DNA from 3 places in the Methylovorus sp. MP688 genome. Region 2 is predicted to be linked to each of the others. Evidence: predicted binding sites of a transcription regulator. Region 2 holds the regulator's gene; each other region holds the start of a gene.
The links. The regulator sigma-54, encoded in region 2, starts transcription at its own class of promoters, with help from an activator protein. The targets are predictions, from matches to a motif close to TGGCACNNTTCCTGCT.

Region 1 (10,667 bases), 500 kb from region 2:
GTATCGTCGGTGTAGATTTCAATATCGTCATCATTGACGGTATTGGCAGGCAATAGCGCCACAATGCCGTTAGCAGTCAGCCAGCGGCCTTCAATGATCTTTTTCAGCATGGCCTGCCCCTCTGCCAGCAGCTTGGTGGCAGCTTCGCCGACCACGCTATCGGTCAGGATGGCAGGGTAAAAGCCGGCTAGATCCCATGTCTGGAAAAACGGACCCCAGTCGATGTATTCCGCGATAGTGGCCAGATCAATATTCTTGAACACCCGGCGACCAATAAATTTGGGTTTCACCGGAGCATTCGCACCATCAAACCTGGCTTTGACCTTGTTGGCCCGCGCCTCGGCCAGGGTCAACATCGTCGGGCCTTTTTTATTGGCATGCTGGGTACGCGCGCGGTCATAATCCGCGGCAACTTCATTGATGTAGCTCTCACGCTGCTCAGGCGTCAGCAGCGACTGCATCACAGATACCGAGCGCGAGGCATCCGGCACATAGATCACTGGCCCATCATAATTGGGCGCGATCTTGACCGCAGTGTGTGCACGGGATGTCGTCGCGCCACCAATCAACAACGGTATCTTCAGCATGCGGAAGTGCGGGTCGCGCTGCATTTCCTTGGCGACATAGGCCATTTCTTCCAGCGACGGCGTGATCAGGCCAGACAAGCCGATGATGTCGGCGTTTTCAACCTTGGCGGTAGCCAGAATTTCCGAGCACGGCACCATCACGCCCATGTTCACCACCTCGAAGTTGTTGCACTGCAACACCACCGACACAATATTCTTGCCTATATCGTGCACATCGCCTTTTACTGTCGCGATCACCACCTTGCCCTTGGGCTTGGCGGCCACGCCGGTGCGCTTTTCTTCCGCGGCTTTTTCTTCCTCAATGAAGGGAATCAGGTGGGCCACGGCCTGCTTCATCACGCGCGCAGATTTCACGACCTGCGGCAGGAACATCTTGCCCTGACCAAACAGATCACCCACCACATTCATGCCGTCCATCAGCGGGCCTTCGATCACATTGATCGGGCGGCCCCCGGCGGCCATCACTTGTTGGCGTGCTTCTTCGGTGTCTTCCACAATAAATTCGGTAATGCCATGCACCATGGCATGTTCCAGCCGCTTGCCCACCGATACCGGCTGCTCGGGCGTGCCGCGCCACTCCAGCGTGGGCGCCTCTTTCTTGCCACCCGCCGTCAGGGTGGCCGCAAACTCGATCATGCGCTCAGTGGCATCTTCACGGCGGTTCAGCACCACATCTTCCACACGCTCGCGCAGCTCGGCAGGCAGATCATCGTACACACCGACCATGCCGGCATTGACGATACCCATGGTCATACCCGCCTTGATGGCGTGATACAGGAACACGGTGTGGATGGCTTCGCGTGCCGAGTCATTGCCGCGGAAGCTGAAGCTCACATTGGAAACACCGCCGGAAATCTTGGCATAAGGCAGGTTTTCCTTGATCCAGCGCGTGGCATTGATGAAATCCACGGCGTAGTTGTTGTGCTCCTCAATACCGGTGGCAACAGCAAAGATATTGGGGTCGAAGATAATGTCTTCGGGTGGGAAAGACGCCTCTTTTACGAGCAAATCATAAGCGCGTTTGCAGATCTCGATCTTGCGCTCATAGGTATCCGCCTGGCCTTTTTCATCAAAGGCCATAACGATGACTGCAGCGCCATAGCGACGGCACAGGCGCGCCTGCCGCAGAAACTCGGCTTCGCCTTCCTTCATGGAGATGGAATTGACGATGGACTTGCCTTGCACACACTTCAAGCCCGCCTCGATCACTTCCCACTTGGAAGAGTCGATCATGATGGGCACACGTGCAATGTCAGGCTCGGAGGCAACCAGATTCAGGAAGTGCGTCATCGCCTTCACGGCGTCCAGCATGCCTTCATCCATGTTGATATCGATGACCTGCGCACCGTTTTCTACCTGCTGACGCGCCACCTGCAGGGCATCCTCATATTGCTCGTTCAGGATCATGCGGGCAAAGGCTTTGGAACCGGTGACATTGGTACGCTCACCCACATTCACAAACAGGGAGCTGTCATCAATGATAAAAGGCTCAAGACCAGCCAGTAACGTAGCATGGCGAGGCGCCGGCACCTGGCGTGGGGCGATGTTTTTCACCGTCTCGGCAATGGCCTGGATATGCGCAGGTGTGGTGCCGCAGCAGCCGCCTGCCACATTCACAAAACCGCTCTCGGCAAATTCTTTCAGCAGGCTGGAGGTATCCTGCGGCTCCTCGTCAAAGCCGGTGTCCGACATCGGGTTAGGCAAACCGGCATTGGGGTAGATGCAAACAAAGGTATCGGCGATCTTGGACAACTCTTCGGCATAAGGCCGCATCAGCGCTGCACCCAAGGCACAGTTAAGGCCTATGGTCAGTGGTCGGGCATGGCGCACGGAATGCCAGAATGCAGGCACCGTCTGGCCTGAGAGTATGCGGCCGGAGGCATCTGTTACCGTGCCGGAAATCATGATGGGCAGGCGCTTGCCGCTTTGCTCAAAGTAGGCATCAATCGCAAACAGCGCGGCCTTGCAATTCAGCGTATCAAAAATGGTTTCCACCAGCAGGATATCGGCACCGCCTTCCACCAGCGCAATGGTCTGCTCCAGATACGCCTTTACCAGCTGATCGAAGGTGATATTGCGGGCAGCCGGGTCGTTAACGTCGGGGGAAATGGACGCGGTTTTTGGCGTAGGGCCGAGCGCGCCTGCCACAAAGCGCGGCTTGTCCGGCGTGCTGTATTTGTCGCAAGCGGCGCGTGCCAGCTTGGCGGCTTCCACGTTCATCTCAAACGCAAGGTGCGCCATATGGTAATCCTCCTGCGCAACCGTGGTCGCGCCGAAGGTATTGGTCTCGATAATATCGGCACCTGCCGCCAGATATTGCTCGTGGATTTCCTGGATGATGTGCGGCTGAGTCAATGTCAGCAGCTCATTATTGCCTTTGACGAACAGTTCGCGCGCCTCGCCTTCTGCAGGCGCAGCATGCGGCTGACCACACCCACAGCCATCACCATTGGGGCAAAATGCCAAGCCTGGCTTGAAATCGGCAAACCGGCCCTGCGGGCCACCGCGATAATCTTCCTCTGTCAGCTTGTAGCGCTGAATCATGGTCCCCATGGCGCCATCCAGAATCAGGATGCGCTCTGCCAGCAGCTCGCGCAGGCGAACCTCAGTGGCAGAGATGGGAATGGCAGTGGATAACGTAGACGGCTGGTTCATGGGGCGCTCATATAGTGATGGCTAGTCTGGCATGACAGCCATGCGCAGACCTTGCGGTCAGCAGGTGTTAAGACAAAGGCGTCATTATAAAACAGGCACTGCTTTCAGGCACAGGCGATTGTTTATTCGCAGCTTTCCCTGGCTCATGGATGGCAACGAGGGTCATAGGACTGCAATTGCGATAACGGGTTCAGATCAAGGCATTTTGAGACATCATTTGCCTGTCACTGCCTGACACTAGTTCTGGTTCAAACCACCGACGTGCCCAGCAAGCTGCCTATCCAGTAGGTCATGGCACCTGCAGCGCTGCCAATCAACAGCATGCGCAGGCCACCCTGCCAGGCATTTCGCCCGGTAAACAGGGATAAGGCAGCGCCTATGCCAAACAAGGCCAGCGCCGTCAGGGCAATCGCCCCCATCAGCGCATGGGCACCGCCGCCCAGTAGATAAGGCAACAGTGGTACCACCCCGCCAAAAGTAAACGCCAGGAAGGAGGACAGGGCCGCCGTCCACGGCGAGCCCAGCTCATCGGGGTTCAAACCCAGCTCTTCCCGCGCCAGGGCATCCAGGCCTTTTTCCGGGTCGGCCACCATGCGCTCGGCCAAGGCCCGCGCTTCGGCTTCATTCAAGCCTCGGGCCTGATAAATCAGCTGCAGCTCACGTGCCTCTTGTTCGGGGTATTGCGCCAGCTCATCGCGTTCCAGCCCGATCTGATACTCAAACATTTCACGCTGCGAACGCATGGAAATATACTCGCCCGCTGCCATGGAAAATGCCCCGGCCAGCAAACCAGCCACGCCGGTCATGAGGATGGTCGACACATTGGCCGCCGCTCCGGCGACGCCCATCACCAGGCATGCAATCGAAACCAGACCATCATTCACCCCAAACACGGCAGCGCGCAGGCCGCCGCTGGTACCGGCATTACGATGACCAAGCTCGACGTCATTAATGGAAAGCGGCGTCGGATGTTCATTCTGCTGCCGCGGCTGACGGTAAACGGATAGGCCGCGTATCTTGATGGCAGCCAGCAAGGGCTTCAATCGCCGGCCTCCAAGGCTACGCAGCAACAGCAGCACCACACGAGTGCGTAAATCGGGCTGATAGGTCTGGGGCATAGCCGAACCGTTGGCTATGCCTTGTTTATGCCATATGCCGGCTTGAGACTCCGCCTCGGCGGCCAGCTGTTTGAACAGTTCGCGATGCGCCTCGACGGGCTCCTGCACTGACATTTGTCTGTAAATGCAGGCGGATCGCATTTCTTCAAGCCAGGCGGAATGGTATTTTTCCATGAGATGTAAGCCTTTATATTTCGTGCTTGCGGTACTGAATCGCCTCGGCCACATGCGCAGTTGCGATATCCCTGGCACCCGCCAGATCGGCAATCGTGCGGGCCAGCTTCAATATCCGATGATACGCCCGGGCGGACAGGTTGAGCCGATTGATGGCCTGCTTTACCAAGGCTTGGCCTTGGGCATCCAGCTCGCACCAGATATCGATCTCATGACTTTCCAATAGTGCATTGGCTTTCCCCTGGCGTTGCACTTGCAGCGCACGCGCAGCCTCGACACGGCGACGCACCAGATCACTGCTTTCGCTGCTCTCACGCGCCAGCAATTCATCGTCGCGCAAGGCAGGTACTTCTATATGCATGTCGATACGATCCATCAGCGGGCCGGAAAGACGATGGCGGTAGCGCGACACCTGGTCAGGCGTGCAGCGGCATTTATTGTTGTAATGCCCCAGATACCCGCAAGGGCAGGGATTCATCGCGGCTACCAGCTGGAAGCGCGCGGGGAAGTCCGCCTGCCGGGCAGCTCGGGAGATGGTGATGCGCCCCGATTCCAGCGGCTCGCGCAGCACCTCAAGCACCTTGCGATCAAACTCCGGCACTTCATCCAGAAACAGAATGCCGTGGTGCGCCAGGGATATTTCGCCCGGGCGTGGCACACTGCCGCCTCCCACCAGCGCCACCGCCGATGCCGTGTGGTGTGGCGCGCGGTAAGGCCGCTGCCGCCACGCGCTTGCTCGAAACGCGCCGTTGAGCGACTGAATGGCGGCAGACTCCAATGCTTCTTCTTCGGTCATCGCGGGCAAAATGCCTGGCAATCTGGCGGCCAGCATAGACTTCCCGGTACCCGGCGGTCCTTGCATCAAGATACTGTGTCCCCCTGCCGCCGCCACTTCCAGAGCACGCTTGGCATGTGCCTGCCCCTTCACGTCGGCGAAGTCAGCATAAGCTAGCGTGGTGGATGGCACTTCCGGCTGCTGCAATGCCAGCGGCGACTGACCAAGCAAATGCGCGCATACCGCAAGCAAACTGCTGGCGGGCAGTATCTGCGCATCCGTCACCAGCGCAGCCTCCGCTGCACTGGCTTCGGGCAAAATAAAAGCCCGGCCATCGCGCCAGGCTTTATAGGTCATAGCCAAGGCCCCTTTGACGGGGCGCAGCTCCCCGGTAAGGGCGAGCTCTCCAGCCATTTCATATTGCGCCAAACCCTCTATCGGCAATTGGCCGGACGCCGCCAGAATCCCGATCGCGATCGGCAAATCATAGCGCCCACTTTCCTTGGGAAGATCGGCAGGCGCCAGGTTGACCGTAATGCGGCGAGCAGGAAATTCGAACTGCGCCGTCTGCAGGGCAGCGCGTACTCTATCTTTGCTCTCCTTCACCTCAGCTTCGGGTAAACCGACTATCGTAAAGCTGGGAAACCCATTGGCAAGGTGCACTTCCACATCCACCGGTGGTGCATCCATGCCACACAATGCACGACTTTTAATGACCGCAAGTGACATGATTCACATCTAATTGTTGGTTTTTTGCAACAAAACTTCCAGTTCTGTCAGTTTTTGTTCCATTTTTTCCAATTTAATCTGCGCATCATCCAGCTGTTGCCTTGCAACCCGCAACAAATCGGCCTGTACGTCAAATTCCTCTCGAGAAACCAGCTCCAACTTGGTGAACGCGCCCTGTAATAGTGCATTTAAATTCTTCTCCAGATCACCCAATGGGGATGATTTGGAAATTTCCTTTATTTTCAATGACAAATCATTCAAAAAAGCCGAATTCATGTTTCATTTACCTCCATCCATTACGTCATATTGGCTGTTATTCAGTGCGCGCATACATATGTAAACGCACCATAGGGGTGCCGCAAATTATTGTAAACAAGGAAATACTCTCATTGTTTCACCCAGCTCATTACTTTAGCATTGTAACTCAATGTTTTTCCGTGCTTTGTCTTTTTGGCACGAGTGTTGCTTTATGTTTGTTGCTCGTTTTATGTTGTTTTTTTACTCTGAAAGGAAATTCAATGCGTAAATCGCTTTTACTGGTAGCCGTTCTGGGCACCTTCGCAGCACCTGCTGCCGTTTTGGCCGCCGACGCTGCCGCTGAAGAAGCTGCTTCGCCACACACTTTCACCTACAACGTTGGCCTTTACAGCCAATACATCTTCCGTGGTTTGACACAAACCGCTAATGAGCCAGCTCTGCAAGGCGGCGTTGACTACTCCCACTCCAGCGGTTTCTACCTGGGCACCTGGGGCTCCAACGTTAGCTGGACCAATGCTAACAACGCTGGCGGCAACTCCATGATCAAGCAAGACAGCAGCCTTGAGTGGGATATCTATGGTGGCTACCGCAGCACCATCGGTGACACTGGCATTGGCTACGATGTTGGTTTGCTGCAGTATGTATACCCAGGCAAGAAAGTTACCGGCGCACAAGATCCTAACACCACTGAAGTTTACGGTGCTTTGACTTGGAAGTTCTTCACTCTGAAAGATTCTTACGTTGTTTCTGACGGCGCTTTCGGTGTTGATGATGGCCGTGGTTCCAACTACGTTGATCTGACAGCTGTATATCCATTTGCAGATACTGGCTACTCGCTGATTGCCCACGTTGGCTACCAATACTTTGACGGCACTGCAAAATCCCTCAAAGGTACTAGCGAAGACAACGACGATCGCTTCACCTACACCGACTGGAAACTGGGCGTAGCTAAAGCCTGGGACAACGGTGTTAACGTTGGCGCTTACTACACCGGCACCGACACCGACAATGCCTGGAAGCTTGACGGCAAGAACATCGGTAAAGATGCAGTTACCGTTTACGTTCAAAAAACCTTCTAAATTCATTTAACCCTCAAGGTTAAATTGTTTAGTTAAACTGGGATGAGGCGGCTGAGCAACCCGCCTCATCACTTTCAACACTCATCAGGAGACACGCATGAAATTCGTATCCGCGATCATCAAGCCATTCAAGCTTGACGAGGTACGGGAGGCTCTTTCCGCCATCGGCGTACAGGGGATCACCGTTACTGAAGTCAAGGGTTTTGGACGTCAAAAGGGCCACACCGAGCTGTATCGTGGTGCCGAATATGTCGTCGATTTTCTGCCAAAAGTAAAACTCGAAGTCGCCATTAAAGACGACATGCTCGATCAGGTGATTGAAGTGATTGAGAAGTCCGCCACCACCGGCAAAATCGGCGATGGCAAAATTTTCATTTTTGATCTTGAGCAGGTTTATCGCATCCGTACCGGTGAAACCGGTCCTGACGCGCTCTAATAGGGGACAGCCATGAAACGATTTTTATCTCTGATTACATTAGTTGGTATGTTGGGCCTGGGTACACTGGGCGCCAGCACCATTGGTTTTGCCGAAGATGAAGCTCCGGCAGCCACCACCACCGAGGCAGCTCCTGCAGCTGCCCCAGCTGAAGCAGCGCCTGCCGCTGAGGCAGCTGCTCCTGCAGAAGCCGCACCTGCCGCTGCTGCTGAAGAACCAAAACTGGATACCGGCAGCGCTGCCTGGATGATCACTGCCACTGTGCTGGTCGTGATGATGGCGGTACCTGGCCTGGCTCTGTTCTACGGCGGCCTGGTTCGCACCAAGAACATGCTGTCCGTGGGCATGCAGGTATTCGTTGCCTTCTCCCTGATCTCCGTCCTGTGGGCCGTATATGGCTACAGTATGGCCTTCTCGGAAGGGAACGCGATTGTCGGCGGCCTGAGCAAAGCTTTCCTGGCAGGTGTAACGCCTGACAGCCTCAGCGGTGTTATCCCTGAGTATGTCTTCATCACCTTCCAGCTGACCTTTGCTGCCATTACGCCAGCCCTGATCATCGGTGGTTTCTCCGAGCGTACCAAGTTCCCAGCCGTGCTGCTGTTCCTGGCACTGTGGGTGACCTTCGTTTACATCCCAATCGCCCACATGGTTTGGGGCGGCGGTCTGCTGAGCGATGCTGGCCCACTGTTTAACGGTCACGGCGCCAAGGACTTTGCTGGTGGTACTGTTGTGCACATCAACGCTGGTATTGCAGCGCTGGTAGGTGCCCTGGTTATCGGCAAGCGTATTGGTTACGGCAAAGAAGCCATGCCTCCACACAACCTGGTGATGACGCTGATTGGCGCCTCCTTGCTGTGGGTGGGTTGGTTCGGTTTCAACGTAGGTAGCGAACTGGCTGTTGATGGTGTTGCTGGCCTGGTTCTGATCAACACACAACTGGCTACTGGTGCCGCTGTTGTTGGCTGGGTATTTGCTGAATGGCTGTTCAAGGGCAAACCAAGCATGCTGGGTGCTGCTTCTGGCGCGATTGCTGGTCTGGTTGCCATCACCCCTGCTTGCGGCTTCATCGGCCCTATGGGTTCCATCATCCTCGGCTTCCTGGCCAGCTTCATCAGCCTCTGGGCTGTTACCAAGCTGAAGAATGCCCTGGGTTATGATGACTCTCTGGATGTCTTCGGTGTACACGGCATTGCCGGTATCCTGGGTGCCATTGCAACTGGCGCACTGATGTCTGCAGACTTCGGCGGTGTTGGATATGCTGAAGGCGTGACCATGGGCCAGCAAGTAACGACCCAAGCCATCGCAGTGGGTATCACTGTGGTATGGACTGGCGTTATCAGCTACATCCTGTTCAAGATTGTTGACATCGTCATCGGCCTGCGCGCAAGCGAAGAGTCCGAGCGCGAAGGTCTGGACACCACTGAACATGGTGAACGTGCTTACCACTACTAAGCCTTGACGCTTAAGTAGCAGTTAGTCAAAACGGGCGCAGCAATGCGCCCGTTTTTTATTGTTCATTAAACTCTTCAGCACACGGCGACCTGAGCCGCAGCAACATCGGTGGATTGGCTTGGCGTCATAAGGCGATTGCTTGGTTTTGCACATTCATGGTGCATAAATGCACATTTATCAGCTTTGGCAGGCCGTTTACCCCAGGAAAATAGCAGAGAATGCCGCCTCAAGAGCTGGCACAGCGTTTGCTTATGTATGATCAGGCATAAATTGCTCCACACCTCGGTGTTTCGAACATTTTATTGCTCGGTTTCCATGCATTATCTCCTCCTCTTCGGGCGCAATCTGCGCCCGTTTTTTTTAGGCAGATGGATGCAACTAAGCTAAAATCCTACGGACTCATACAATTTGATTGAATATGGTCCCTCATCTTACAACGGCCTTGACCGGCCCCCTGTTATCCCTTGAACAACGCATGCTGGCAGCCATGCCACAAATCGAACATTGGTTTCGCAGCCAGTGGGCCGAATACAGCGTTCCTTTTTATGCTTCCGTTGATTTGCGCAATGCCGGTTTCAAACTGGCTCCGGTAGATACCAATCTCTTCCCCGGCGGATTCAATAACCTGAATCCCGAATTTCTCTCCCTCTGCGTGCAAGCCGCCATGAGTGCAGTTGAGAAGATCTGCCCGGATGCCCGGCGCCTGCTGGTGATTCCCGAAAACCATACCCGTAATACCTTTTACCTGCGCAATGTGGCAGCGCTGACCAACATCCTGCGACATGCTGGTTTGGAGGTACGCATTGGCAGTATCTCGCCCGAAATTACCGAGCCGACCTACCTGGAAACGCATGATGGTGGCAGCATTCTGCTCGAGCCTGTGCAGCGCAAGGGCAATCGTCTGGTGCTCGATAATTTCGACAGTTGCGCGATTTTGCTCAATAACGATTTATCCGGTGGCGTGCCGGAGATTCTGCAAGGGCTGGAACAGAACCTGATTCCCCCTTTGCATGCTGGCTGGGCTACCCGCCGCAAATCGCAGCACTTCAGTGCCTACAACCGCGTTGCCCAAGACTTCGCCAATCTGCTTGGCATTGATGAGTGGTTGGTAAATCCGTATTTCGATACCTGTAGCGGCCTGGATTTTCATGCGCGCGTAGGCGAAGCCGAGCTGGCTGAAAAAGTGGAACAACTGCTCGCCAAAATTCGCATCAAGTATGCGGAATATGGCGTTGAGCAAGAACCGTTTGTCATCGTGAAAGCCGATGCCGGCACTTACGGCATGGGCATCATGACGGTGAAAAGCCCGGATGACGTCAAAGACCTCAACCGCAAGCAGCGCAATAAAATGGCCGTGGTCAAAGAAGGCCTGCAAGTATCCGAAGTGATACTGCAAGAGGGCGT
Region 2 (10,667 bases):
GGCGTGGTTAAGTTAAGGGGATTTGGCTTCGGCAGCCGGTTGCTTGTCGGCGACCTTGGCCGCCTTGGACGGTTTCTTGAAGTCTGCCATGGGGTTGCTGCGTGGATAGCCGGCCTGATCCAGCGCGCTGTTCCAGGCGGACTCTTCAAACCCCAGGTGCGGGTTCTTGCCTACCATCAGGAAAGGCACTTGCAAGCGACCAGTCAGCTTTTGCAATTCCAGCTTGTCCTCGTCCTTGTTCTTCAGGGTATAGGGCGCGCCGCGCTTGTCCAGCAGGGCCTTGGCCTGATCACATGGATTTCCGCACTCCTTGAAGACATACAGGGTGAGGGGATTTTTTTCGACAGCTACCTTGATTTCATAAGGCTCTTTGTCGGTTTCCACCACATTCAGGCTTTGCTTCAGTTTTTCTACCGAGCGGTTTTTCGCGGGGGGTGTATCGCCATAATTCACGCTTTCGGCATCGGTCCATTTGTATACATCCGCCAGACAGCTGGTGGCGCTGCATAGAGCGATCAGGAGCAATGCACGAAAGCGCATCATGGTGGTGTTCCCTTTAGGTCGTCATGCCATTGTGGCGCAATAGCGCATCAATATCCGGTGCACGGCCACGGAATGCAATAAAGGATTCCAGTGCCGTGCGGGAGCCGCCCTGGGCCAGAATCTCATTCCAGAAACGGCGGCCTGTTTCTTCGGATAATACCCCGTTTTCTTCAAACAGGCTGTAGGCGTCGGCAGACAGCACTTCCGCCCACTTGTAGCTGTAATAGCCAGCGCCATAGCCGCCCGCGAAGATATGCGAGAAGTTATTCGGGAAGCGATTCCATTTTGGTGGGCGTACCACGGCCACTTCGTCGCGGACTTCCTCGATCAGGTCCAGCGAGGTCTTGCTGCCATTGGGGTCAAAGTCGCCATGCAGGCGCATGTCGAACAGAGAAAACTCGATCTGGCGCACAGTCTGCATGCCCGCCTGAAAATTCTTGGCCGCGATCATCTTGTCGAACAGCTCGCGCGGTAATTGTGCGCCGGTTTCCACATGCTTGGTCATGTGACGCAACACATCCCACTCCCAGCAGAAGTTTTCCATGAACTGGCTCGGCAGTTCTACCGCATCCCACTCCACGCCCTTGATGCCGGAGACGCCGTAATCATCCACCTGCGTCAGCATGTGGTGCAGGCCATGGCCGAACTCGTGGAACATGGTGATCACTTCATCATGGGTGAACAGCGCCGGTTTGTCGCCTACCGGTGCCGAGAAATTGCAGGTGAGGAATGCCACGGGCGTTTCAACACCATGCGATTTTTTGCGACGGGTAATCGCTTCGTCCATCCAGGCGCCGCCACGCTTGTTGTTGCGAGCATAGAGATCAAGGTAGAACTGGCCTACCAGTTTGCCCTGGTGGTCGGTGATTTCGTAAAACTCGGCATTGTCATGCCATACCGGCGCCTTTGACTTGCGCACATGCACACCGAAAATGGTCTCCGTGACCTTGAACAGGCCATGCAGCACTTGCTCTTCCGGGAAGTACTGTTTCACTTCCTGATCGGAGAAGGCATATTTTTCTTCGCGCAGTTTTTCCGACGCATAGGCAATATCCCATGCCTGCAGATCGGTGAGGCCGAGTTTGCTGGCGGCGTATTCACGCAGCTCCTGCATGTCGCGCTCGGCAAATGGTTTGGCGCGCTTGGCCAGGGTCTGCAGAAACTCTTCGACCTGTGCCGGGCTTTCCGCCATCTTGGTGGCCAGCGATTCTTCAGCGTAATTGCGATAGCCCAGCATCACAGCAGCCTCGTGCCGCAGCTTGAGTATGCTGGAGATCAGTGCAGTGTTGTCCCACTCTGGCTTGCCAAACTCCGATGCGCGCGTGGCATAGGCGCGATACAGCTGTTCACGCAAGGCGCGGTCGTCGGCATATTGCAGCACAGGCATGTAGGAAGGGAAATGCAGGGTGAATTTCCAGCCACTTTTGCCATCTTCACGGGCCGCATCCTGGGCGGCCTGCAAGGCATCTTGCGGAATGCCGCGCAGGGTATCGGCCTGGTCGATATACAGGCTGAAGTCGTTGGTGGTATCGAGCAGGTTTTCCTCGAACTTGGCGGAGAGTGTGGAAAGCTCTTCCTGGATGGCCTTGAAACGGGCTTTTTGCGCCTCTGGCAATTCAGCACCGCCCAGGCGGAAATCACGCAGCTCATTGTCGACAATCTTGCGTTGTGCCGGGCTTAAGCTTGTGTAGCCTGCACTCTCGCGCAAGGCGCGGAAACGGGCATACAAGCGCTCATCCTGTGAGAGATCCGCATAAAACGCGGTCAGCTTGGGTAGGTTGTCGTTGTACGCCTCGCGCAGTTCCGGGCTGTTGACCACGGCATTCATGTGCGACACCTGCGACCAGGCACGTGAAATCTGCTCTTGCATGTCATCCATTGGGCGCACAAAGTTTTCCCAGGTGGGCGTTTCAGTGGCGCTCGCCAGTTGCTCCAGTATGGCGCGCCCCTGATCCAGCAAGCGGTCTATGGCCGGGGTGACATGGGCAGCTTTGACCTCATCAAAGCGGGGCAGGCCGGAAAAATCCAGCAGCGGGTTATCTTGCAAAGCCTTGTCGTTCACGTGAGCCATCCTTCTGGGTAATGCGGGTTAATCAAAAATTCCAGTATTAAAATTCAATTATGAAAATTCAAGTATCAGTTAATCAGGCGGAGCGTAAATGGGTAGCGGTAAGTCTCTCCGCGGCTGGCCGCCACGGCAGCCAGAAAGCTGAACACAATATTCAGCAGCCAGACGATGCCCATGAGCAAAAACCCCACCAGGATGAAAATCAGCGCCGAGCTGATGGCCTGGGCAATCAGCACCGTGATCTGAAAATTCAATGCTTCACGCGATTGCTGGCTGATGTAGGGACTATCGTTGCGCTTCAGCAGCCAGACGATCAGGCTGGGAAAGACGGAAAACAGAATACCGCCCAGGTGTGTCAGCACCATGATATTCAGGTCGTCTGACGGAATCTCCTGGGGTTCACGCTCGTGTTCTAGGTCTGTCATATGGTTATCTCCTTTACTGGAGATTCAGTTTTTGCAGCAAAGGTTCAACCCGATCAATATCCTGGGTGCCCAGAATCTTGCGTGCTACCGGAGTGATCAAGGGTAAATCGCTCTGCAGGATTTGGCGTTTGACGGTCAGGATCTGCGATGGATGCATGGAGAATTGACGCAAGCCAAAGCCCAGCAACAACCGGGCAAGCTTGGCTTCGCCCGCCATTTCGCCGCAGACGGATACCGGCTTGCCCAGCTTGTTGCCCGCGCGTATGGTCATCTCCACCAGTTGCAGCACGGCAGGATGCAAGGGGTTATAGAGATGCGAAACGGTATCGTCCGTGCGGTCAATCGCCAGCGAATACTGGATCAAGTCGTTGGTGCCAATGGACAGGAAATCCAGCTCGCGGGCAAAGGCCTCGGCGCACAAGGCCGCTGCCGGGATTTCAATCATGCCGCCAACCTGGATGTCTTTGTCGTAATGCGCTTTTTCCGCATCCAGACTTTGCTTGGCGCGCTCAATCAGTGCGAGCGTTTGCCGCAGTTCGGTAATCGAGGACAGCATGGGGATCAGAATCTTGATCTTGCCGTAATGCGAAGCGCGCAGGATGGCGCGCAGCTGCGTCAGGAAGATCGCCGGTTCTGACAGGCACAAACGAATGGCGCGCAGTCCCAGCGCCGGGTTGGTGCATGTGCGGGCGGTATCCGGATTCATTTCCTTGTCCGCGCCCAGGTCCAGCGTACGGATGGTGACCGGCAGGTCCTTCATGGCCTCGGCCACACTGCGATAGGCGGAAAACTGTTCTTCTTCACCCGGCATCTCGCGCCGGTTCATGAACAGAAACTCGGTACGGTAGAGGCCGATACCGGTCGCTCCCGCTGCTCTGGCATGGCTGACATCTTCCGGCACTTCAATGTTGGCATGCAGTTCAATGCTGGTGCCATCCAGCGTCACCGCCTTGGTGAGCTTGAGGCGTTTCAGTTTTTGCTGCTCGATTTCCCATTGTTCCTGCCGCAGCTTGTATTCGGCAAGGGTGTCCTTGTCCGGATTGACAATGACCACGCCCTGGTTGCCATCGACGATGATCAGTTCGCCATCGCGTACCAGGGTGCGTGCTCGTTGCAAGGCAACGATGGAGGGAATATTGAGGCTGCGCGCCAGAATCGCCGTATGAGACGTAGCACCGCCGACATCGGTGATGAAGGCGGCAAACTGGTGCTGCTTGAACTGAATGGCATCAGCCGGGGAAAGATCATGCGCCACCAGAATGATGGCACTCTCCTGCGAGCGTAGCGGCACCTGGCTCGGGTGCCCGAGCAGCACCTTGATAATCCGCTCGACGACCTGAATCACATCCTGTTTGCGCTCGCGCAGGTATTCGTCTTCAAATTTTTCGAACTGGGCAACGAGGTCTTCCATCTGCTGCTTCAGCGCCCATTCGGCATTGCAGCCTTCCGCCTTGATCATCTGCTTGGGCGTTTCAGACAGCGCGTGATCCTGCAGGATCATCAGATGCGTGCTGATAAAGGCGCTAAGCTCAGGCGGCGCTTTTTCCGGCAGCAGGCGGCGCACGGTTTCCAGGTCGTGCTTGACGGTTTTTACTGCCTTGTCAAAACGGGTAATCTCGTCGGCAATAAGGGCCTTGGGCACCTGAAAATGCACCACTTCAAGCAAGGCATGTGAGACGAGATGGGCATGACCGATGGCAATGCCGCTGGACACGCCAACGCCGTGGATGGAAAAACTGACTTTGGAAGCGGGGCTGGGGGCGGCCACGATGAATTTATTCCGGTTCGCCAAACTTGCCCGAGATCAGGGTCACCAGCGCCTGCATGGCGGCCTCTTCATCGGCACCATTGGTTTCTAGCACGATCTTGCTGCCTTTGCTGGCGGCCAGCATCATCACACCCATGATGCTCTTGGCATTGACTCTTCTACCGTTGCGCTCGATCCAGATTTCACTGCCAAACTGGCTGGCGGTTTGCGTCAGCTTGGTAGATGCGCGTGCGTGCAGGCCGAGCTTGTTGATGATTTCTATTTCTTGTTTAGTCATGATGCTTGCATGCTTCCTCAGTAAAATGGATAACGCCTTCGCTACCCCCGCTCAATGCTTTTTGTACCAATAGCTGAATATCCCCGTTGCGGTACGTCAGTGTGCGCACCAGCATGGGCAGGTTCACCCCGGCGACACCTTCCACCCGTCCCGGCTTCAGCAATTTGCCCACCATATTACATGGGGTTGCGCCGTAAATGTCCGAGAGGATGAGCACGCCATTGCCTTCATCCAGTTCATCCACCAGTTGCTGCGCCTGTGGCAGCATGGCGGCCGGATCATCGTGGGTGCCTATGCCCAGTTGCTTGAGCAGTGGCGGGCGTGTGCCCATCACATGGCTGGCGCAATGTATCAGGCTCTCACCCAATGTGCCGTGCGCAATAATCAGTATACCTATCATGAAAGCGTCCTGTTGCCGGGGCCCGGCATCGTGAATTTAAACAAGCCTGTCTACTCTAGCTCGCGGTGCCTGATCAGCACTTTTTGTTGTTTGTCCTTGAAATACTGGCTCAGCTGCTCGACGAAAAACACCGAGCGATGCTGACCGCCAGTGCAGCCGATAGCGACGGTCAGGTAGCTGCGGTGATCGCCATCAAAGCAGGGTAGCCAGCGCTCCACATAGCCGCGTATATCCTGCAGCATCTCCAGCGCCATGGGCTGTTGCCGCAAAAAGTCCTGTACCGGTGCATCTTTGCCGGTGAGCGGGCGCAATACCGGGTCGTAATGCGGGTTGGGCAGGCAGCGCACGTCAAACACAAAGTCGGCATCCAGCGGTATGCCATGCTTGAAGCCGAAGGAGACAAACAATAACGTCATGCCGGTGCTTTGCTGCACGACAAAATCGCGCACCCAGTTGCGTAAAGTATTGGCGCTGAGGTTGCTGGTGTCGATGCGATGATCCAGATTTACCAGCCGGTTCAGTAGCTGCCGTTCGTATTCTATGCTCTCGGCCAGTGTGGTTTTTTCATCGCTGAGCGGGTGCCGGCGCCGTGTTTCGCTGAAGCGCTTTACCAGGGTTTCGGCGTTGGACTCCAGGTAAAGCACCTGCACCGAGATGCCTTTGTCGCGCAGCGCCTGGATGTTTTCCGGCAAGGTTTCCAGCGCTGCGCTGCGGGTGTCTATGCTGATCGCCACGCGCTGCTGGGTGGCAGGTGCCAGATGCTCGGAAATCTGCGGCAGCAAGGTGGCGGGCAGATTGTCTATGCAATAAAAACCAGCGTCTTCCAGAGCGCGCAACACAATGCTTTTGCCTGAGCCGGAAAGGCCAGTGACAATGATGAGACGCATATTGCTGGTGGCCACGCTAGCTCTCCACTTGCTGCTGGCGCTTCATGGCTTTGCTCATCTCGCGATGCTGGCGCTGCATGAACTGCTTGGTGCCGTTAATGCCGCGCAGCAACAGCATGTGGTTGCGCACGGCGACTTCGACCAGCACCGCAATATTGCGGCCGGCCGCCACGGGAATCATGACTTTGGGGATTTTTACGCCCAGGATTTTTTCGTGATGCGATTTGATCTTGAGCCTGTCCAGCAGTTGCGGCGCCAGAGTATCGGCCATCTCAAGCTGAATGATGAGATCGAGCGGTTTGGTGGGCTTGACGGCATTGTCACCAAACAGGGCACGGATGTTGAGGATGCCGAGGCCACGCACTTCAAGGAAGTCCTGCAGGATAGGGGGGCAGCGCCCTTCAAGCCGGTCCGGCGCAATCCGGTAGAAATCGACAATATCATCCGCCACCAGACGATGTCCGCGCGAAATCAGTTCCAGCGCGAGCTCGCTTTTACCAATGGCCGGGTTGCCCTTGATCAGGATGCCAAAGCCCTGCACTTCAATGAAAACACCATGGGAGCTCTCGGATTCGGCGACGGCTTGCGCCAGATAATGGCTCAGGACATCCATCAGCCCCGGGCTGCGCATGGGTGAGGTAAACAAGGGGGTTTGAAAATCATCCGAGGCTGCATTCAGCTCGGCGGGTGGTTTTTCACCATTGGCGACGACAACGGCGGCCAGGTCGGTGGAAAACAGATTGTGGATGGCTTTCTTGAGCTCTGGCTTGGGCAGGCTGCGCAAGTAATCCATCTCAGCACAGCCCAACACCTGCACGCGGTTGGGGTGTACAAAATTCAGATGCCCGATCAGTGCCAGCGAGGGCTTGGTCACCGTTTCACTGGTGAGCAGGTTTTCGCCGCCATTCAGCCCGGAAACCCAGGTGAGCTTGAGATTGCGGCGCATATCCCGGTAAAGCTGTGCAACACTGATGGTAGCCATATGATTACCTTATGTTCGGCAGGGACAAGGCGACTGGCGATATGTAAGACAACACGCCTTTGCCTTGTCCCCGGTTAGACCTTTATTCCGCAGCCGCCTGGTGCTTGAGGGCACCGTTGGCCTTGTGATGGTCGCTTACTTTTTCCTTGTGCTTCAGAACCTGGCGATCCAGCTTGTCAGCCAGCGCGTCAATCGCGCCGTACATGTTTTCACCGCTGCTTTCGGCATGGATATCGTGACCCGGCACATGAATGGTGGCCTCCACTTTCTGCGCCAGCTTCTCTACGCTCATGGTGACTTTGACGTCAATCACATGGTCGAAGTGGTTACTCACGCGCTCAAGCTTGCTCTGCACATATTCGCGCAGGGCTGGGGTAACGTCGAGATGGTGTCCGGTGAGATGCAGGTTCATGATTTACTCCTTCAGGTAAAACGCAGATCAAAGCGATCTGCGCTGGTTGGCCGCGGGTATCTGCAAAGACTCGCGGTATTTGGCAATGGTGCGACGAGCAACCACGATGCCCTGTTTACCCAGGATATCCGTGATCTGGTTATCCGACAGCGGCTTTTTCGGGTTCTCTTCGCTGACCATTTGTTTGATCAGGGCGCGTATGGCAGTGGCGGAACAAGCGCCCCCGGATTCGGTAGCCACATGGCTGCCAAAGAAATATTTAAGCTCGTAAACTCCGCGTGGGGTGAGCATGTACTTGCGCGTGGTAACGCGTGACACCGTGGATTCGTGCAGGCCCAGCTCATCGGCAATCTCGCGCAGCACCAGGGGGCGCATGGCGACCTCGCCGTGCTCAAAGAAATTGCGCTGGCGATCCACAATCGCCTGAGAAACGCGCAGGATGGTGGAGAAGCGCTGCTGGATGTTCTTGATCATCCACTTGGCTTCCTGCATCTGGCTCATCAGGTATTGGCTCGAGCTTTCGCGGTTGCGCTTGAGGATGCCGGCATACAGCTGGTTGATGCGCAGCTTGGGCACGACTTCGTCGTTCAGATGGGCCAGCCAGACACCTTTGATTTTCTTGACCACGATTTCATGCTGAATGTAATGATCAGACGTGATTTTGCTGAATTCACCACCTGGGCGGGGATTGAGTTGCAGCACCAGCTGTTGCACTTCGCGCAATACATCATCGTCGCAGGCCAGCAATTTTTTCAGTTTTGCGTAATCGCGGGCTGCCAGCAGGGGCAAGTGCGTTTCGGCAACCTTGATGGCGAGATCCACATAAGGCGTATCTGGTGGCAAGGCGCGCAATTGCAAGGATAGGCATTCTGCCAGATTGCGCGCGCCTATGCCGGGTGGGTCCAGGTTCTGGATATGCTTGAGCGCCGTCTGCAACTCCAGCATGTCGATTTCGAGCTCCGGTGGCAGCATCTCGGCCAGCTCTTCCAGCGACTGCTCCAGATAACCGTCGTCGGTAATGGTATCGACCAGCAGCATGGACAAGGTCTGGTCGCGCTCGGACAGTGGCAACAGTTTGAGCTGACCTAGCAGATGATCGCGCAGGCTGAGGCTGACCGCTTCCTGGTAGCTGAAATCATTGTCATCGTCATTGCCGGAGCTGCTGTCTTCCCAGCGGTTGCTGCCGCTGCTGCTGCCGAATTCAAAATAGTCATCGCCACCAAATTCATCCTGGCGGGGAGCTTCCTCCGGTGTGGCGGCCACGCTGGGCTCAGGGGCTACTGGCGCCGCAATGAAGTTGTCGGGGATTTCCAGCGGTTCTTCGATCTTGTCAGCGCGTTCCAGCAATGGATTCGCCTGCAGTAGGGTTTCCAGCTCCTGATTGAGCTCCTGCGTGGATAGCTGCAACAAACGGATGGACTGCTGCAGTTGCGGAGTCAGCGCCAGGTGTTGCGAAAATTTGAGTTGTAAGCTTTGCTTCATACGTGGGGGCCGCCAAATGTGTGCTTAGAGGCGGAAGTCCTTACCAAGATACACTTCTCTTACGCTATCGTTGTGAATAATTTCGCTGGGCTTGCCTGCCGCGAAGACGCGTCCTTCATTGACGATATAGGCGCGGTCGCAAATACCTAATGTTTCCCGCACGTTGTGGTCGGTGATCAGCACGCCGATATTGCGTTCGGTCAAAAAGCGGATGATCTTCTGAATGTCCAGCACGGCGATGGGGTCGATGCCGGCAAATGGCTCATCCAGCAGAATGAAGCTGGGGTTGGTGGCCAGGCAGCGGGCGATTTCAACGCGACGGCGCTCACCGCCGGACAGGCTGACCGCCATGCTGTTGCGGATATGCGTGATATGCAGTTCCTGCAGCAGCGATTCCAGCTGGTTTTCCATCTGTTCCGGCGCCAGTTTCTGCAACTCCAGAATCGCCATGATGTTTTCGGCCACCGTCATCTTGCGGAAAATCGAGGGCTCCTGCGGCAGATAGGCGAGGCCCAGGCGCGCACGACGGTGTATGGGCAGACGGCTCAGATCCTTGCCATCCAGCAGAATGCGGCCATCATCCAGGGCCACCAGCCCCACCATCATGTAAAAGCTGGTGGTCTTGCCTGCACCGTTAGGGCCCAGCAAGCCCACCACTTCGCCGCTATTGAGTTGCAGCGAAATATCCTGCACCACCGTGCGGGATTTATATTTCTTGCGCAGACCTTCTACGATTAATTGGCTCATGTTTACTCAGGTATATCGTGTTGCACGCCAGACTGACGGATTGTCAGCATGGCAGGTTAATTGGCCGTCGCGCCATCGGTGCCAGCCGGTTTTTTCTTGGGCTGAATGACGGCACGTACACGCCCGGTCGGTGTGGCAGGCGTTGCTGCCTGGCTGCCACCGCCAATCACCTCGGCATATTCGGCATTGGCGTCATACATGATGTAGTCACCATGCACGATGTCATCGCCTTTTTTAACCCAGGCCTTGGTGTAGAGCTGTACCTTGTCCATACGTCCATCGTACTCGATACGTTGACCGCTGCCTTCCATATATTCGTTTTTACCTTCCATTTTTTGCTTGAAGGTGGAGGGCGTCTGCGGATTACCGTAGGTCGTGCTGTGCTGAAAGCCTTCTTTGTCCTCGCGCACCACCAGCTTATCGCCACGGATGATCAGCGTCCCCTGGGTGAGGATTACATTGCCGGTGTAGATGCTGGTCTTTTTGGCATCATTTACGGTGACGGCATCTGCTTCCAGATTGATGGGCTTGTCCTTGTCCGCCTTTTCGGCGTGTGCAGGCAGGCAGGCCATCATCAAAAGTAGCGGCAAAAAGCTACGGGGCAGGGTTGTCATATTTTCTCCGAATCCGGGCTTGGTTATTGGTACTGGTACTTCGTTTCGCCTGTGTTGCCTGT
Region 3 (10,667 bases), 1.1 Mb from region 2:
GCCCTTGCCCGCCTTCAGCACGACCTTGTCGATATCCTGCAACACCGGGAAGTTAGTGCCGGAAGGATGCGTGGTAATCGAGATAAAGCCCTTGGCAGCGGAGCCCGCAGGTGCGGCATCTTCTTCCGAGTTGCTCCAGATGTTGCCGATGATGTGGTCCGCAGGGAAGCCCGTCTTCTGGGCTGTTTTCAGCGCTACCGGATTCATCACGCCCCAGCCACGCAGGATCACCCAATCCGGCTTGATGCGGCGGATGTTGAGCCATTGCGATTGCTGCTCGTTGCCAGGGTGTGGCACTTCCAGCAGGGTCAGCTCAAAGCCGTATTTCTTGGCCAGCAATTCCAGAATGGGGTTGGTTTCCTTGCCATAGGGGGAGCCGTGGTACAGCGTCACAATCTTCTTGCCCTTGAGCTTGTCCAGGCCGCCAGACCTGGTGGCGATGTAGTTGATGATGGCGGACACTTCGCTATACGGGTTCAACTGCAGCGGGAATACATACGGGAACACGCTGCCATCGGTAGAATCCGTGCGGCCATGGTTGATGGTGATCAGCGGCAGTTTGTCGGCAGCCGAGCGCTCCAGCGTGGCATAGGCAATGCCGACGGACAGCGGATTGGTCGCGGCAGCCGGGGCGCCGTTCAGGCCTTTTTTCAGGCGCTCGTAGCACTCCACGCCTTTTTCCACCACGTATTCGGTTTCGCACTCGCTCCAGGTGAACTTGACGCCGTTAACGCCGCCTTCCTTGGTGTTCACGTATTGCAGGTAATCGATAAAGCCACCGAAAAAGCCGGTACCGCCAGCGGCGTAAGGGCCTACGCGATAGCTCTGCAAGGGAAAATACTGCTCATTTGCCGCCTGGGCGCTGCCTGCAAACAGACTCGCACTTAACAGACTGGACCCCAGGCCAATGGCCGCGGCCAGCTTAAGGCCTTGTTGGACAACTCGTAACATCAGATAGACTCCTTGGTTTTAATTAAATAAATCAACAGCGTTTTTAGTTATATAAAAGACCGCACAAATGCCGGAATTCAACACATGATGCTTTGCCCCCTATTGACTAAGTATGTGCGTGGCCGCGCCGGGAGATGTTGACATCACCGGCGCTACCAGCGCGGGAATCAGTACCGTAGCGGCCAGACGCGGCTGCGCTCACGGAAGTTCTGCCACAGACGGGCCAGACCAAACGGCTCCTTGATCAGGAAAAACACAATCAGCCCGCCAAAAATGATCTTTTGCAGGTTTTCCAGTTGGCCGGGGTCGATCAGCCCTGCCAGCACCGTACCGGACAGATTCGACAGCAGGATCGGCAGCAGCACGATAAACGCGGCCCCCAGAAAATTGCCCAGTATGCTGCCCATGCCGCCGATGATGATGATGAACAGAATCTGGAACGAGCGTGTGAGATCAAAGCCATGCGGCTCCACGGTGCCCAGATAGGTAAACGCCCACAAGGCCCCCGCCACCCCGAGGAAGAACGAGCTGATGGCAAAAGCCAGCAACTTGGTCTTGAGGATGGGAATGCCGATCACCGCTGCTGCCGTATCCATATCGCGCACTGCCATCCAGTGCCGGCCCAGTTCACTGCGCACAATATTGCGCGCCAGCAATGCCAGGGCCACCACCACGGCCAGCGTGAGCAGGTAACGCCCGGCTGGCGAGCTGAAGTCGCGACCAAACACCAGCAATGGCGGGGCGGTAATCACGCCGGAGGAGTTGTTATTGGAAAACCAGCCAAAACTGGTCAACACCCATTGCACGAAAAACTGCGCCGCCAGGGTCGACACCAGCAGATAAAAGCCTTTGATACGCAAGCTCGGCAGGCCAAACAGTATGCCTACCCCGGCGGCGGTGATACCGCCCAGCACAAAGCTAAGCAGGAAGGGCAGGCCCTCAATGCGCAAATGGAAGTTATAGGCAGCAAAGGCCCCAACTGCCATGAAGGCCGCCGAGCCCAGCGATAACTGCCCGGCATAACCGGTGAGCAGATTCAGCCCCAGCCCGGCCAGCGACAGCACCAGAAAAGGCACGAGGATGGCACTGAACCAGTAATCGTTGGCAATGAAAGGCACCACGGCAAAGGCAAACACCAGCAGCAGGTAAAAGCCCAGGCGCTCCTGCCACAAGCGGAAGATGCGGCGATCGGCGCGGTAATCGCTGATGAATTGTCCGGATTCTCTATACAGCATGCTGCTCTCCTACACGCGCTCGATGGCACGTTCGCCAAAAATACCCGCCGGCCGCACCAGCAAAAACACCAGGGCCAGGACATACGGGAACCAGTTTTCAATGCCACCGCCGATGATGGGGCCGATAAAGACCTCCGCCAGTTTTTCCGAGGCACCGATGATCAGGCCACCCACAATCGCCCCGCCAATCGACGTAAACCCGCCGATAATCAGCACCGGCAAGGCCTTGAGCACCACCAGCGACAGGGAAAACTGCACGCCGAGGCGCGCGCCCCATAACAAGCCCGCCACCAGGCCGACAAACCCGGCCACCGCCCACACGATCAGCCAGATACGCTGCAATTTGATGCCGACCGCCAACGCCGCCAGCTGGTCATCGGCCACGGCGCGCAAAGAAATCCCGGTGCGGGTCTTGTTGAACAGCCAGGATAAAAAGATCACCAGCACGCCAGCCACGCCTGCCGCAAAAATATCAAACTGCGACAGCAGCATGCCGCCCAGTTCCAGCGGCTCATCGCTGATGCCAAGTTCCAGCCCATGCACCTGTGCGCCCCACACCGCCTGCGCCAGCCCTTCGATCATGTAACTCAGCCCCAGCGTTGCCATAAACAGCGTAATCGGCGGCCGGTTAACCAGCTTGCGCAGCATGAAGCGTTCAATCGCCCAGGCCAGCACCACCATGGTCAGCAGGGTGATGGCAAAGGTCAGCCAGAACGGAATGCCGCGCTCCAGCAGGCTGACAAAGGTCAGCGCGGCAAACAGCACCATGGAGCCCTGGGCAAAGTTGAAAACGCCCGAGGCCTTGTAAATCAGCACAAAGCCAATGGCGAGCAGCGAATACATCACGCCCGCCAATAGCCCGCCCAGCAATACTTCAAAGAAAAATTCCATTTCGTTTTACTTTCCCCTGAGGGTGACCAATCGTGTATGAACCTGCTTAATGCGATGTCCCCAGATATGCCGCGATCACGTCCGGGTTCTCGCGCACTTCCTGCGGCGTGCCATCGCCAATTTTCTTGCCGTAATCCAGCACCACCACGTGGTCCGAGAGATTCATCACCACGCCAATATCGTGTTCAATCAACACGATGGTGGTACCGAACTCGCGCTGGGTATCGAGAATAAAACGGCTCATGTCGGCTTTTTCATCGTGGTTCATGCCAGCCATGGGCTCATCCAGCAGCAGAAGCCGGGGCTCGGCCGCCAGCGCACGCGCCAGCTCCACCCGTTTTTGCAGGCCATAGGGCAAGGTGCCGACGATGCTGTTGCGCCAGGGCTGTATGCGCAGAAAATCAATGATCTCTTCGGCGCGCTGGCGCTGGATCACTTCATCGCCCGGCGCCCGGCCGATATGCAGCGCCTGCTCCAGCCAGCTGCCACGCACCTTCAGGTTGCGACCGGTCAGCACGTTATCCAGCACGCTCATGCCCTTGAACAAGGCGATGTTCTGAAAGGTGCGGGCAATGCCGCGACGCGCCGCCGCATGCGGCTGCATGCGACGCAAACGGGTACCGGCATAAGTGATGTCGCCGATATCCGGCTGATACACGCCATTGATCACATTCAACAGCGAGCTTTTACCAGCGCCATTGGGGCCGATCAGGGCGCAAATTTCGCCCTCTCGCACGGCAAAGCTGATGTCGGTAATCGCCTTCACGCCTTTGAATGACAGCGAGATATGGTTCAGCTCAAGCAAAGGGCTGCTCATGATGGAATCCCCGCAGTATTGATGGCAGCAGCAGCAAGGCTGGGACTGGCTTGCACTTGCAGCGATGAGGGACCGCGTTTGACCACGCGCGCCCTGCCGCCCTCCAGCACATACCAGTAGGCATGCTCTTCCCAGTTGCGAATCTCGATGCCCAGGCTACGGAAAAAGCGCAGTGAAGATTCCGGCAAAGGCTCGCCCACCAGCAAGGGCACACGCGTGCGGCTGAAACCGATGACATCGCGCAGCGGGCTGATCACCAGCCACTGCGCCAGCGTCAGCGACAGACTGAAGCGCCGGTTAGACTTCGCTGCAGGCTTCAGCGAGATGGGCGGCGGATTGCGCGCGGCACTTGAGGTGCGCAGGGCCCAATCCACCAGGCGTCGCCGCCAGGTACCGGCTTGCGGCAAACGCTGCTGCACCAGTGATTCCAGCCGCTGATAGGTCTCGCGTGTGCCAGCCACCAGCGTGGGGCCCAGCTCGCGGCGGTCGTTATCGCGCGTTGCCAGGTTTTCCGGGAAATTCAACCTGAACCCGGCCAGCAGCCAGGGTGCCAGCAGGTAACGCGCGTGACCGCTGGCAGCAAATGCTCGCGCGGCCAGCGCCTCATCCGCTACGCTCAGATTCTCCTGCCGCAGCAGGCGACGGCCTTCATTCAGCAGCTCGTGGTGGCTGATCGTCTGCAAGTGCACCAGACCTCCCGCATCCAGCCGGTGAAAGGCAAAGGCATGATCCACCGGAGCAACCAGCGGTGCCTCGTGCAAGGGCGCTGCCGCGAGCTTGAGTGCATCGGCGTAATCCAGACGCGACGCCTGCGCATCGCCCGCCAGACCACGACGGTCAGCGTAAATCACCAGCCGCGGGGCAAGCTCAGCCTCCGCCAGCAACGCCACTTCATCTTCGCCCTCGGCAAACACAAAGGCCGGACGCAGCTTTTGCAGCAGCTGCACGGTCACCGCACGCTCCACCAGCAGGTCCACTGGCGCGGCAAAGCCGCCCAGCCATTGCGCCGCCAGCTGCAGCAGCAAGGCCTGTGGCCGTGGATGGCTTAGCAGAAACAGCGCATCACCCTTGTTGAAACCGCGCTCACGCAAGACGGCAGCGAGCTGCAGTACCTCGCGCTGGGCATCCTGCCAGCGCAAGGCATGCCAGATGCCCAGCTGCTTGTGGCGGATGGCGACATCGGCTCCGCGCTGCTCGGACTGCGCCCGCAGCAGGCTGGGCAGCGTATCGTTGCTCATGGAATAGGCCTGCCTTTTTCTGCTCACGCGGCCAGGGCAACCTTGCCAGCTTCGAGTTCGCGCACCAGCGGCAAGACCTTCTCACCGAAGTAAGCAACCTCTTCCTGGAAGTGCAGGAAACCCGACAACACCAGATCCACGCCCACCGCCTTGAGTGCCACAATGCGCTCGGCAATTTGCTGTGGGGTGCCAATCAGGTTGGTCTTGAAACCATCGTTGTATTGCACCAGGTCTTCAAATGTCGATTTGGCCCAGTTGCCTTCGCCTTCAGGGCTGGATTTGCCCGCCTGCTTTGCAGCATCACCAAAGGCATTGACCGCCTCGGGATTGGCCTTGGCAATAATCTCGGCCAGCACGGCCCTGGCTTCTTCTTCGGTATCGCGTGCAATCACAAAGGCATTCACGCCGATCTTGACGCTGTGGTTATTGGCCGCAGCCTTGGCGCGGATATCGTCAATCTGCGCCTTGATGCCTTCCACCGTATTGCCGTTGGTGAAGTACCAGTCGGATACCTTGGCGGCCATGTCACGTGCAGCACGCGAGCTGCCACCCTGAAACACTTCAGGTTGCTTCAATGGCTTGGGTTTCAGCGAGTAATTGTGGAAACGGTAGAAATCACCGTGATAGCTGAAGTCATCCCTGGACCAGATGCCTTTCAGCGCCTCGATAAATTCCTGCGAGCGGCGATAGCGCTCGTCATGCTCCAGCCATGGCTGACCAATCGCCACGAACTCGCCCTTGAACCAGCCCGAGACAATGTTCACGGCAATGCGGCCGCCACCGGTGAGGTGGTCAATAGTCGCAATCTGCTTGGCGACCACGGCGGGGTCCCACGGTCCCGGCAAGATGGCAGCAATCACATTCAGCTTTTCGGTAGCCGCCAGCAAGGCATGCGAAAACGACACGGACTCATGCTGATATTCGGCACCGTAACCGGCGGTAAAGCGGATCTGGCTAAGGGCATAGTCAAACCCCGCCTTTTCGGCAATCTGTGCCAGCTTCTTGTTGTATTCAAAATCCCAGCTGGTGCGCTGCTCGATATTGCTGACGACCAGGCCGCCGCTGACATTGGGTACCCAGTAAGCGAACTTGATGGGGGCTTGTTGCGAAGGTGTGCTCACAATAAATTCCTTTCGTAAATAAGGTCGTGATATGCGAATAAATCAGGAAGCGCTGGCAACCAGCTTGGCGGTGGCTTCTGCCGCTTCAGGCGTGGCCAGCTCGCGGTGCTTCAAAAAAGGCAGTGCGCGCTCAATGGCCAGGTCGATGCGCTTGTCCAGCGCTTCGTTGCTGATCTTGTAGTTGGTGAATTCGCTCTCGATGGCATACACGCCCACTGGCAATGTCAGCGACTGGAAGAAGCTGAACATGGGGCGCAACTGATGCTCGATCACCAGCGAGTGGCGCAGGCTGCCGCCGGTAGCGGCCAGAAGCACGGGCACATCAATCAGGGATTCGTAATGCACCAGGTCAAACAGGTGCTTAAGCAGGCCGGTGTATGAACCACGGTAGACCGGGGTGGCAAAGATCAGCACGTCGGCGCTCTCGATATCGTCAATCGCCTTGCGCACAGCGGGCTTGATGCTGTCATAGTTGAGCGAAGCACCAAGGTCGGGGCCCAGTTCGCCCAACTCAATCAGCTTGAGTTCAATCGGCAGGTGCTTGCCCAGCCGCTCGGCGATCTCCTCGACCAGTGTCAGGGTACGGGAGGGACGGCTGGTACTGCCTGCAACAGCCGTGACTTTCAGTTTCTTGCTCATGGTGACTCCTATTGTCAGGTTCGCGGCTCCAACAAAGAGCCACACTCCCCTGACTAATAGCAGCAACCGTGCCACCTTAATTTATTTATTAAATTCATATACTTAATAAAAATACGTCACTGCCTGACCTGTTGCATATGCCGCCTGCATGCTGACCGGCTGCTGCTCAATCAGCAGGTTTTTGCTGAAATCTGATCAAAGGTTGGGGATTTTCTGGCGTTTTCGGGAGAGATTTGGCGGTTTAACGCCCTGGATGCGGGGTAATCTGCTGATCTGGCAGCAGCCGGACAGCAGCCTGCTGCTACAGCCGCGCTTCACAACATCGCCTGCAAAAATATACGTTAAAAATCATAGACATATTTGCTGGCACGCTCTGTGCAATTCCTGATGCAGATGGCCTCGCAGCCACATTTTTATCTTATGTTTATTCATGATCAGGAGTTTGTATGACAACAGCATCGGTATTGCACAAGGAAACAGAGGCCGCGATAACGTCTCGCCCCCTTGCCCATATCATTAAATCCGACGAGGAAGCGATTGCCGTCGCCCACCAGGTCGCCGCGCACATTGCCAAGGAGGCCGCCGTGCGCGACGCCGAGCGCCGCCTGCCACGCGCAGAGCTGGATTACTTTTCGCAAAGCGGCTTGTGGGGCATTACCGTGCCCAAGGAATACGGCGGCGCGTTTGTCTCCAACAGCACGCTGGCAGAGGTGATTGCCATCGTGGCGGAAGCCGACCCCAGCATCGGCCAGATCCCGCAAAACCATCTTTATATGGTCGAAGGCCTGCGCCTGGATGGTACGGAATGGCAAAAGAAGTTTTTCTTTGATCTGGTATTGCAAGGCGTGCGCTTCGGCAATGCCTTCTCCGAGATCGGCACGCGCACGGTGAATGATGTCAAAACCCGGCTGACCCCGACCGAAGGCGGCTACCTGCTCTCGGGCAAGAAGTTTTACTCGTCCGGTGCGCTGCTGGCGGACTGGGTTCCCGTCGTTGCCAAGGATGAAAATGACAACACCGTGGTCGCCTTCGTGCAGAAAGGCAGCAAGGGCCTGACCATCATTGACGACTGGTCCAGCTTTGGCCAGCGCACCACCGCCAGCGGCACCACGGTGCTTGAGAATATCTTCGTGCCCAGCGAATACGTCTTGCCGCACCATCTGGCGTTTGATCGGCCCACCCCCATGGGCCCGATTGCGCAAATCATCCAGGCCGGGGTTGATACCGGCATTGCCCGCGCTGCCCTGCGCGACACCTTGCACTTTGTGCGCAACCACACCCGCCCATGGATCGATACCGACCTCGAGCATGGCTACGAAGACCCGCTCACGCTCAAGGACATCGGCGATATCCAGATACGCGTGCATGCCACCGATGCGCTGCTGAAGCGCGCAGGCGAATTCATTGACACCGCCCAGAAGAACCCCAACGAAGACACCGTGGCCGCCGCCTCCATCGCCGTGGCTGAAGCCAAGGTGCTGAGCACCGAAACCGCCCTGCTTGCAGGCAGCAAGCTGTTCGAGTTGGCAGGTACCCGCTCTACCCTGGGTGAATACAACCTGGATCGCCATTGGCGCAATGCGCGTACCCACACCCTGCATGATCCGGTGCGCTGGAAGTACTACGCCGTCGGCAATTACGTGCTGAACAAGGTCAATCCGCCGCGTCACCCCTGGATTTAACATCGTCATCAGTTCTGCAACCCTGGCTGATAAGACGCCTGGCGGGATATCCCGGCCAGGCGTTTTTTTTGCTGAGGCAGGGAAACCCGCCTTGCATAAGGCCGCACTTAAATCTTTGTAAAGGTTATTGATCAAACGTTTGTTTGATGTATGATCCCAGCTCGTCTATTGTCTGGTTGATGCCTCATGTCACCCCCCACCCCTCAAACAGCAAGCCGCACCGACGGTGCGGAAGCGCGGCAGAAAATCCTGCTCTGCGCCCTCAAGCTGTTCGCTGAAAAAGGCTATGCCAAAACCAGCGTGCGGCAGATTGCGCAGGCCGCGCAGGTCAATGTATCTGCCATCAGCTATTACTTCACGGATAAAGCGGGTTTGTATCGCACGGTGTTTTCCATGCCGGATCTCATTGCGCGTCCCTGCGAATTTGCTTTTTCTGCCACCGGCCTGTCCTTGGCTAGCGCTTTGCAGCAGTTCTTTGTGGAGTTCTTCCAGCCCCTGAAAATGGGCGATGTGGTGAACGATGTGGTGAAACTCCGCCACCGCGAGATGCTGGAGCCGACCGGTGTGTGGGAGCAGGAAATAGAATGCGAAGTGAAGCCACATCATCTCGCCATGGCGAAGCTGCTCTGCCAGCACCTGGGCGTAAATGAGCCGGATGATGAGATTCGCAGCCTGGTGATGGCCTGTTTTGGCATGGCCGTACATATGTATATCGGGCAGAAGGTCATCCGCCATATGTCGCCACAGCTGGTGGAAAACCATGCCGCGCTGGATCGCATGGCGGAACGCTATGGCCGCTATGCGCTGGCCATGGTGCTGGACGAAAAGGCCCGCCGCGCGGGCGCCGGGGAGCAAGCATCATGAGCGCGACATCACGCAAGATCATCCTCTCGGCGCTCATGGCGAGCTTGCTGGCAGGCTGCCAGGGCTGGCCCATGGTGGGGCCCGATTACCAGAAACCCAAGACGGTAACGCCCGATACCTGGCAGGTACAGACTCCCGTGCCAGCCGCCCAGACCGCGGACTGGTGGCGGCAATTCAATGACGATGTGCTGCTGGAGATCATCACTGCTGCCGAGCGCAATAGCGCCAGTGTGGCCGATGCCTACAAGAATATCGCGTCTGCTCGTGCCAATCTGGTGGCGGCGCGTGCCATGGGTTTTGATGGCCTGAGTGCCACGCCATCGATCAGCCGCAAGGCTTTCTCCTTCGGCGGCGATCCTACCCTGCTCACGCAGCAGCAGATCAGCTTTGATACCTCGTGGGAGATCGACCTGTTTGGCGGCTTGCGCCGCGAACGCGAATCCTCACTGGCCGATTACGATGCCAAACGCAATCTGCTGCAGGATGCGCGGCTGTCCGTTGCCGCCGAGAGTGCCAAGGCCTATAACGACTACCGCTTCTGCCAGCAGAAGGTGCGGCTGTACGAGCGCTATCTGGAATCCAAGACCCGCAGTGCAGAGTTGACGGCCTCGGCCACCGCCCATGGTTTCAAGTCCGACTCTGACAATGCGCTGGCGCAAGCCACGCAGGCCCAGGCCGCCAGCGACCTCAATGACCAGCAGATGCAATGCGAATTGCAGATCAAGGCCATGGTGGCGCTGACTGGCATGGCCGAGCCACAGCTGCGCGAACGCCTGGCGCCGCGCGACTTTACGGTGCTGCAACCGGGCAGCTTTGATGTGCCCTCGGTACCGGCTGTGCTGCTGGAGCAGCGGCCCGACCTGCTGGCCGCCGAACGCGATCTGGCCGCCGCCAGCGCCCAGGTGGGTGTCAAGGAAGCCGACAGATACCCCAAGATCACCCTCAGCGGCAATATCACGCCGGTGCGCTACCTCAACTCCGGCGTCACCAATAATGCCCTGACCTGGTCTTTCGGCCCCACCATTGATATTCCGCTGTTTGACATGGGGCAGCGCAAGGCCAATGTCTCCGCCGCCTGGGAAAGCCTGCGTGCTGCGGACAGTAATTACCGCAGCAAGGCGCGCACCGCCATCAAGGAAGTCGAGCAGAAACTGCTGACGCTGCAAAGCTATAACGCACGCCAGCCCAGCCTGCAGCAGGCCGCCGACAATTACGCGCAAGCCTTGCAG

Region 1: a site for sigma-54 is predicted at 6,490-6,505, ahead of MPQ_RS12325 (TorF family putative porin). Genes of this name have one in related genera too.
Region 3: a site for sigma-54 is predicted at 7,257-7,272, ahead of MPQ_RS09615 (SfnB family sulfur acquisition oxidoreductase). Genes of this name have one in related genera too.

What each region holds. Positions count from the first base shown of each region.
Region 1 covers NC_014733.1:2,586,464-2,597,130, forward strand. Annotated here, with positions in the region: gene metH (methionine synthase) at 1-3,242, opposite strand, end outside; gene MPQ_RS12310 (VIT1/CCC1 transporter family protein) at 3,491-4,534, opposite strand; gene MPQ_RS12315 (YifB family Mg chelatase-like AAA ATPase) at 4,548-6,038, opposite strand; gene MPQ_RS12320 (accessory factor UbiK family protein) at 6,048-6,314, opposite strand; gene MPQ_RS12325 (TorF family putative porin) at 6,557-7,375, shown strand; gene glnK (P-II family nitrogen regulator) at 7,473-7,811, shown strand; gene MPQ_RS12335 (ammonium transporter) at 7,824-9,263, shown strand; gene gshA (glutamate--cysteine ligase) at 9,682-10,667, shown strand, end outside.
Region 2 covers NC_014733.1:220,786-231,452, forward strand. Annotated here, with positions in the region: gene MPQ_RS01010 (glutaredoxin family protein) at 13-543, opposite strand; gene MPQ_RS01015 (M3 family metallopeptidase) at 557-2,605, opposite strand; gene MPQ_RS01020 (DUF4870 domain-containing protein) at 2,680-3,036, opposite strand; gene ptsP (phosphoenolpyruvate--protein phosphotransferase) at 3,050-4,804, opposite strand; gene MPQ_RS01030 (HPr family phosphocarrier protein) at 4,812-5,081, opposite strand; gene MPQ_RS01035 (PTS sugar transporter subunit IIA) at 5,074-5,481, opposite strand; gene rapZ (RNase adapter RapZ) at 5,532-6,368, opposite strand; gene hprK (HPr(Ser) kinase/phosphatase) at 6,385-7,350, opposite strand; gene hpf (ribosome hibernation-promoting factor, HPF/YfiA family) at 7,433-7,762, opposite strand; gene MPQ_RS01055 (RNA polymerase factor sigma-54) at 7,790-9,244, opposite strand; gene lptB (LPS export ABC transporter ATP-binding protein) at 9,269-9,991, opposite strand; gene lptA (lipopolysaccharide transport periplasmic protein LptA) at 10,048-10,605, opposite strand; gene lptC (LPS export ABC transporter periplasmic protein LptC) at 10,586-10,667, opposite strand, start outside.
Region 3 covers NC_014733.1:2,020,896-2,031,562, forward strand. Annotated here, with positions in the region: gene MPQ_RS09580 (ABC transporter substrate-binding protein) at 1-951, opposite strand, end outside; gene MPQ_RS09585 (branched-chain amino acid ABC transporter permease) at 1,119-2,186, opposite strand; gene MPQ_RS09590 (branched-chain amino acid ABC transporter permease) at 2,196-3,077, opposite strand; gene MPQ_RS09595 (ABC transporter ATP-binding protein) at 3,124-3,894, opposite strand; gene MPQ_RS09600 (AMP-binding protein) at 3,891-5,132, opposite strand; gene sfnG (dimethylsulfone monooxygenase SfnG) at 5,156-6,253, opposite strand; gene msuE (FMN reductase) at 6,296-6,892, opposite strand; gene MPQ_RS09615 (SfnB family sulfur acquisition oxidoreductase) at 7,339-8,574, shown strand; gene MPQ_RS09620 (CerR family C-terminal domain-containing protein) at 8,761-9,438, shown strand; gene MPQ_RS09625 (efflux transporter outer membrane subunit) at 9,435-10,667, shown strand, end outside.